Regions from separate parts of the Paraburkholderia sp. Clong3 genome, predicted to be linked through region 3. Evidence: predicted binding sites of a transcription regulator. Region 3 holds the regulator's gene; each other region holds the start of a gene.
What was found. The regulator HrcA, encoded in region 3, represses chaperone genes, less so after heat shock. The targets are predictions, from matches to a motif close to TTAGCACTCNNNNNNNNNGAGTGCTAA.

Region 1: rpoH (RNA polymerase sigma factor RpoH) is a predicted target of HrcA. The motif match lies at 825-851, and genes of this name have one in related genera.
Region 2: groES (co-chaperone GroES) is a predicted target of HrcA. The motif match lies at 914-940, and genes of this name have one in related genera.

What each region holds. Positions count from the first base shown of each region.
Region 1 is NZ_JBNDMH010000002.1:2,665,050-2,667,320, forward strand. Features, by position in the region: gene OKW30_RS16450 (acyloxyacyl hydrolase) at 1-558, opposite strand, end outside; gene rpoH (RNA polymerase sigma factor RpoH) at 913-1,848, shown strand; gene cydP (cytochrome oxidase putative small subunit CydP) at 2,265-2,271, shown strand, end outside.
Region 2 is NZ_JBNDMH010000002.1:2,366,097-2,368,367, forward strand. Features, by position in the region: gene groL (chaperonin GroEL) at 1-497, opposite strand, end outside; gene groES (co-chaperone GroES) at 551-841, opposite strand; gene OKW30_RS15115 (FkbM family methyltransferase) at 1,373-2,083, opposite strand.
Region 3 is NZ_JBNDMH010000002.1:2,485,511-2,487,781, reverse strand. Features, by position in the region: gene OKW30_RS15660 (NAD kinase) at 1-766, opposite strand, end outside; gene hrcA (heat-inducible transcriptional repressor HrcA) at 977-1,996, shown strand; gene hemH (ferrochelatase) at 2,178-2,271, shown strand, end outside.

The DNA of each region.
Region 1 (2,271 bases), 180 kb from region 3:
CAAATATAGCTGGCTGAAATTTATACCAGGATTCGGCTCTTTGATACCGCCATTGGAGACATGCTGGAAGCGGTAGCCGGCGACATACTGCTCACGAGCGCCGAACTGCAGCCCGACGCCCGCCATCTCGGCGAACTGGAACGAGGTGCCCAACGTGAAGTCGGAAGAAATGCGCGGGCTAGTCAGCAGCCGGACGCCGGCACCCACCTCGATGAATGGCCGCACCGAACCCGACGACCTGATCAAGCGGATCACCGGCGTCACGCCGATCTCGCCGATGTTGTCGTGAACGTTTCCTTCATTGGTGTGCCACCACGCGACATGCGCCTCGCCGAGCAGCGCGAAATGCCAGTCGCCGATCTGCCACCAGGTCAGGTTTGGATCCCAGACCACGCCGAGATCGAGCGTCCTGACGTGATGGTCGCCGACGCCGGCGGCCACCTGCACGCCGAACTGCTCAGCTTGGGACGCGCCCGCCGCACCCAACAGCAGAACGAGCAGAACGGCAAACGTGCTTTTTAGAATAAGCCCACGCACCACAAGATTCTGCCTGTTCATCCGCCCCCCATACTGCCGAGTATTAAGCGAGCGCCCCCTTTATTCCAAGCACGAATTCAGGAGCAAATATTTCCCAGATAATGCCCATGACCAGCAATTATTCTCTTTTAAACGGGGCGATGTCAGTCAAACATGAGCCTGCAACCGCTCCGGGCGGTACTTTGTACAGGTCCAACGCGCAAGGCAAATAGAGCGTATGATGGCTATCATAAGTCAAAACTCAATAGGATTTTCTGGAACTCGGATGCCCCTGCGACCTCTAAGTATTAGCACTCGGCAGATCTGAGTGCTAACATCCGTCGCTGGAGTCGTTTACTGAGTCCGCTATTGTCTGATTCCAAAGGAGCTTCACACGTGAGCCATGCAATGACCCTTCCGAGTACTTTGAGCCCGTCGTCGGCTAAGGCCGCTCCGGCAGGTGCACTGGCGCTCTCGCATTCTTCGCTGCTGTCCGGTCACCTGGGCAACATCGACGCCTACATCCAGGCGGTCAACCGGATTCCGATGCTGACGCCGGCGGAGGAACGCCAGTTCGCCACCGAGTTGCGCGAACACGACAATCTGGAGGCTGCGCGCCGCCTGGTGCTGTCGCACCTGCGACTCGTCGTGTCCATCGCGCGTAACTACCTCGGTTACGGGTTGCCGCACGCCGATCTGATCCAGGAAGGCAACATCGGCCTGATGAAAGCGGTCAAGCGCTTCGATCCCGAGCAAAACGTGCGCCTCGTGTCATACGCGATGCACTGGATCAAGGCCGAGATCCACGAGTACATCCTGCGCAACTGGCGCATGGTGAAGGTCGCCACCACCAAGGCGCAGCGTAAGCTGTTCTTCAACCTGCGCAGCCACAAGCAGGGGCTTGGCGCGTTCACGCCGGACGAGATCGACGGTCTCGCAAAGGAGCTGAACGTGAAGCGCGAAGAGGTCGCGGAGATGGAGACGCGTCTGTCGGGCGGCGATATCGCGCTCGAAGGTCAGGTCGAAGACGGCGAGGAGTCGTACGCGCCAATCGCCTATCTGGCCGACTCGCATAGTGAGCCGACTGCCGTGCTGGCTTCGCGTCAGCGCGACCGGCTGCAAAGCGACGGCATCGCAAGCGCGCTCGACGCGCTCGATCCGCGCAGCCGCCGCATCATCGAAGCGCGCTGGCTGAAGGTGGCCGACGATGGCTCGGGCGGCTCGACGTTGCACGAGCTGGCCGACGAGTTCGGTGTCTCGGCCGAACGTATCCGCCAGATCGAAGCCAGCGCGATGAAGAAGATGCGCGGCGCGCTGACCGAATACGCGTAAAGCGTCGAAGCCATGCGCGCGTCAATTGTGTCCCGCCCATGACATAGGTTAAAACGACACGCGTTAATCGGTCGCGCCATTTAGCGACCATCGCGCTCAAGCCCCGCCCTCGCAAGACGGCGGGGCTTTTTCATTCTTTTCGCCCTTTCTTGCGTCCCCGCGGCCGCGCTTCGCGTCGGCCTATCCGCAAGCCGGCCTGTCGAGGCCGGTAAGCGTTTCTTGACGTATCGCAAGTCCGGTAGCAATACTGCACAGACGCGGCAAGTTTCGCGACGTGTTGCCGCCTGGCTAAACCTGAGCGCGCGAGGTTCACCTCCTACAATCGGCATGCATTCGCCAGACTGCCAGACTGCCTGACGGCCAGGGCGGTTTGGATCCAGCCGGACTCACCGGCGTGAAGTCGTCTTCGACCGATCATGACCA
Region 2 (2,271 bases), 120 kb from region 3:
ATTGCTTCAGCGATGCGCTCGCCGATCGACGAATCGCTGTTCGCCGAGATCGCGCCAACCTGGGCGATTTCCTTGTTGGTCGTGCACGGCTTGCTGATCTTGCGCAGTTCTTCGATTGCAGCTGCAACAGCCTTGTCGATACCGCGCTTCAGGTCCATCGGGTTCATGCCCGATGCGACGTACTTCATGCCTTCGCGGACGATCGATTGCGCGAGAACCGTAGCGGTCGTCGTGCCGTCGCCTGCGTTGTCGCTGGTCTTGGAAGCGACTTCCTTGACCATTTGCGCGCCCATGTTCTGGAGCTTGTCTTTCAGTTCGATCTCTTTCGCGACCGACACACCGTCCTTGGTGACCGTCGGGCCGCCGAAGCTGCGCTCGAGAACCACGTTGCGGCCCTTCGGACCCAGCGTGACCTTCACGGCGTTGGCGAGAATATTCACGCCTTCGACCATCTTGGCACGGGCGGAATCACCGAATACGACGTCTTTAGCTGCCATCTTCTAACTCCTTGAATACTTTGGATATAACCGGTGAAGTAGCGACCTTGCGCTTACTTCTGCACCACGGCCATGATGTCTTCTTCGCGCATCACGAGCAGTTCGTTGCCGTCGACCTTGACGGTCTGGCCTGCGTACTTGCCGAACAGGACGCGGTCGCCGACCTTCACGTCGAGCGCAATGGCTGCGCCCTTGTCGTCGCGCTTGCCCGGGCCGACTGCGAGGATTTCACCTTGATCCGGCTTTTCCGCTGCGGCTTCGGGGATCACGATGCCCGACGCGGTCTTGGTTTCCTGATCCAGACGTTTGACGATCACGCGATCATGCAAAGGACGAAGGTTCATACATACTCCTCTCTGATTGAGACTGAAGAACGCTGAGAAAAACCCGGCTGGCCGAGCCAACCGGAGATGTTGTTAGCACTCTCGTGCAGCGAGTGCTAATTATATGGACGGGCAGTGACAAATTCAAGAAGCGGGAACGCGATCGAAGTTCACTGACCCTGAAACGTGATTCGCTCGGGCTTGAACCCCGCCCCGTGCGGAACGTCTGCCGTTCGGCATTTTCTCTAAGAAAACAATAATTTACCGACGTGTTGCGTTGAGATTCGGCCCTTCGTGAAGGAAGAGGCGAGCCATGACGAGGCAGCGACTTGGGAGCGGAGCGCCCGCTCGAAACGTCAAACCCAGGGAAATCCCCCATAAGCGCGGGCCGTTACGATAGTCAGCCTTCAGGCAAGTCGAGGGGCTCGTGAATGTGCTTCACGGCTGAGCTACCAGTCGGTCCAGGTATATCTGGACCGTTGCGGCGGCCGTTGATAGTGGGATTGTGAAATTGATAGCAACTGCAAGGACGATACGTGCAGAACCGTAACGCTATAACTGAGTGCGAAAGATTTGAGATCTTTCCACTCTGAAGATCAGCGACAAATATGTCCAACTGACCAGTCGGTAATTGCGCTCCTCCAGATAGCGAAATATGGCGGAATCTATTACTTCCCTTATCGAAGTCAGCGTAGACTCCACAATGATGATCTTTGGTTTATACCTGCTGATATCAATCGATCGCAAGACTTCGTAATCGTGACCTTCCACGTCGATGGAAAGCAGATCGATTTCCTGACCGGCGTACGGGGTGTGCTCGAGAACGTCGTTCAATGTGGTGGTTTCAACGGTCCGGACGGAGATAGGCTTCTGGACTTCGGCCGCAGCCACTATGGGATCTATGGTCGAAGTCAACCCATAATTTGAAAAATTATAGACTTCCTTGAGCTGTTTCTCGTTCGAGACGGCCGCACATACATTGACATCACCAGACCGCGCAAGAGAAAACGTTTCAATTTTCACTGGATCCATGTCTATGTTGATGCCGCGCCAACCACGCTTGTAAAGCGCATGTGTGTTCGAGAACTTGACAGGGTGGTATGCACCAACGTCGACATAAACACCCTTATTGCACCGGGGACTGATTATCTCGCGCAACACCGCGTCCTCTCCAAACTGCGAGTAGTACAAACGCGGCCCGCGTGTTATCCACGTCTTGCGGACGAGCCAAAGGAAGTGTCCGAACGTCTTCGGGTTCAACATAATCGCTCCTCACTTCGAAACGATAACGGCAAAAGGTCAAACAGCGTTTGATCTGGAAACTTGCCCAGCAGAAGGTCGGTCCGGCATTACGTTAGCTAATATTCGCATAGCAGGCCTCATTACCGCCGCAAATGTGCCGCAGTACGGACAAAACGATATTCGCGAATTAGTTACATGCTCGAAAAGTC
Region 3 (2,271 bases):
CGAGCTCCAGCGACGTGAACGACTGCATGTCGAAATTGACGTTCACCTCGCGCCCGGAAACGATCTGGATGCTGACCTTCGATTCGTCCGGCAGCACGATCGGCCGGTTCGACAGCGCGTGCGGCGCGATCGGCACGAGCACGATGCCCTGTAGTTGCGGATGCAGGATCGGCCCCTGCGAGGACAGCGAATACGCGGTCGAGCCGGTCGGCGTCGCGACGATCAGGCCGTCCGAGCGCTGGTTGTACATGAAGCGGCCATCGACCGACACGCGCAACTCCGCCATGCCCGAGAAGCCGCTGCGGTTGACCACCACGTCGTTGAACGCGAGCGCGTGGTAGATCGGCGTGCCGTCGCGCACGATGCGCGCTTCGAGCAGCAAGCGCTCCTCGCGCTCGAAATTGCCGGACAGCATCTGCGGCACGATCTCGCGCATGTCGGAGATCGGAATGTCCGTGATGAAGCCGAGCCGCCCGTGATTGATGCCGATCAAGGGCGTGCGATACGGCGCGAGCTGGCGGCCGATGCCGAGCATCGTGCCGTCGCCGCCGAGCACCACGGCGACGTCGGCGCGCGCGCCGATCTCGGCGAGACGCAGCGCCGGATAGTCGGTCACGCCGATTTCGGCGGCGGTGTCTGCTTCGAACACGACTTCGAGGCCGAGCTTCGCGATGCAGGCGGCGAGCGCGGTCAGCGGCTCGCCGATGCCTGGCGTATTGCTGCGCCCGACGAGCGCGACGGTCTTGAACTGGCTGGTCACTTGCATGCCGGCATTACACCATAGGTAGGGCCTGAAAAGAACCGCAGACCAACCCGGTTGTGGGGCGGCGCACGCAGGGCGTCTGCGTATGTCGCGATTATCGTTAGAATGGTGAAGACCCGATGACATGCGAGCCCGCCGACGGCGGTGCATTCGCCGGGAGCGGGCGCCGCGGGCGCTCTCGGCTGCGATGCCAATGAGCTAAAATTTTTCGTCATGCTAGATCCTCGCGCACAAACCCTCCTCAAAACGCTGATTGAGCGCTACATCGCCGAAGGTCAGCCGGTCGGCTCGCGCACGCTGTCACGTTATTCGGGCCTCGAACTGAGTCCGGCCACGATCCGCAACGTGATGTCGGACCTCGAGGATCTGGGGCTCGTGATCAGTCCGCATACGTCGGCAGGGCGCATTCCGACGCCACGCGGCTACCGCCTGTTCGTCGACACGATGCTGACCGTCGAATCCGCCGCCGACGAGGAGGCGGTGACGCGCACCGTCAAGACCACGCTGCAGGTGGGCGAGCCGCAGAAGATCGTCGCCGCGGCGGCGAGCGTGCTCTCAAATCTGTCGCAGTTCGCCGGCGTCGTGCTCACGCCGCGTCGCAGCCATGTGTTCAAGCAGATCGAATTCATGCGCCTGTCCGACCAGCGCATTCTGCTGATCATCGTGACGCCCGAAGGCGACGTGCAAAACCGCATCCTCGCCACCCAGCGCGACTTTTCGCCTTCGCAGCTGGTGGAAGCCTCCAATTACATCAACGCGCACTTCGCGGGCCTCTCGTTCGACGAGGTGCGCCGCCGCCTGCGCGAGGAAATCGACGAGCTGCGTGGCGACATGACCTCGCTGATGCACGCGGCCGTCACCGCCAGCACCGACGAATCCGACACCGGCGAGACCGTGTTGATCTCGGGCGAGCGCAATCTGCTCGAAGTCGCCGACCTTTCGTCGGACATGGCGCGCCTGCGCAAGCTGTTCGATGTGTTCGACCAGAAGACCAGCCTCCTTCAGTTGCTCGACGTGTCGAGTCACGCGGCGGGCGTGCAAATATTCATTGGCGGCGAATCGAATCTGGTACCGATCGAGGAAATGAGCGTCGTCACCGCGCCGTACGAGGTGAACGGCAAGATCGTCGGCACGCTCGGTGTGATCGGACCGACCCGCATGGCCTACAACCGCGTGATTCCGATCGTGGACATCACCGCGCGGCTATTGTCCATGACGCTCAGCCAGCAGTAGTCCTCGGGCTCCGCGGAACTGTCGTCATCGCAGTCCGTGGCGATCATGATGCGCGAACGCGCGGTGTCTGCCAATCGTCCGAATGGCCAGGGGTCTCTGGCGGCGCCGGGCAGAACCCGCGCCGCTATAATGAATCTCCATTGAATCGACTCGCCGCAAAATGCGGTGATTTCTGCTACCTATGCGCTTCGACCTCGAGCGGCCTTCACAGAACGCCACGTCGCATCGCGTCGCCGTGTTGCTGATCAATCTCGGCACGCCCGACGCGCCGACGC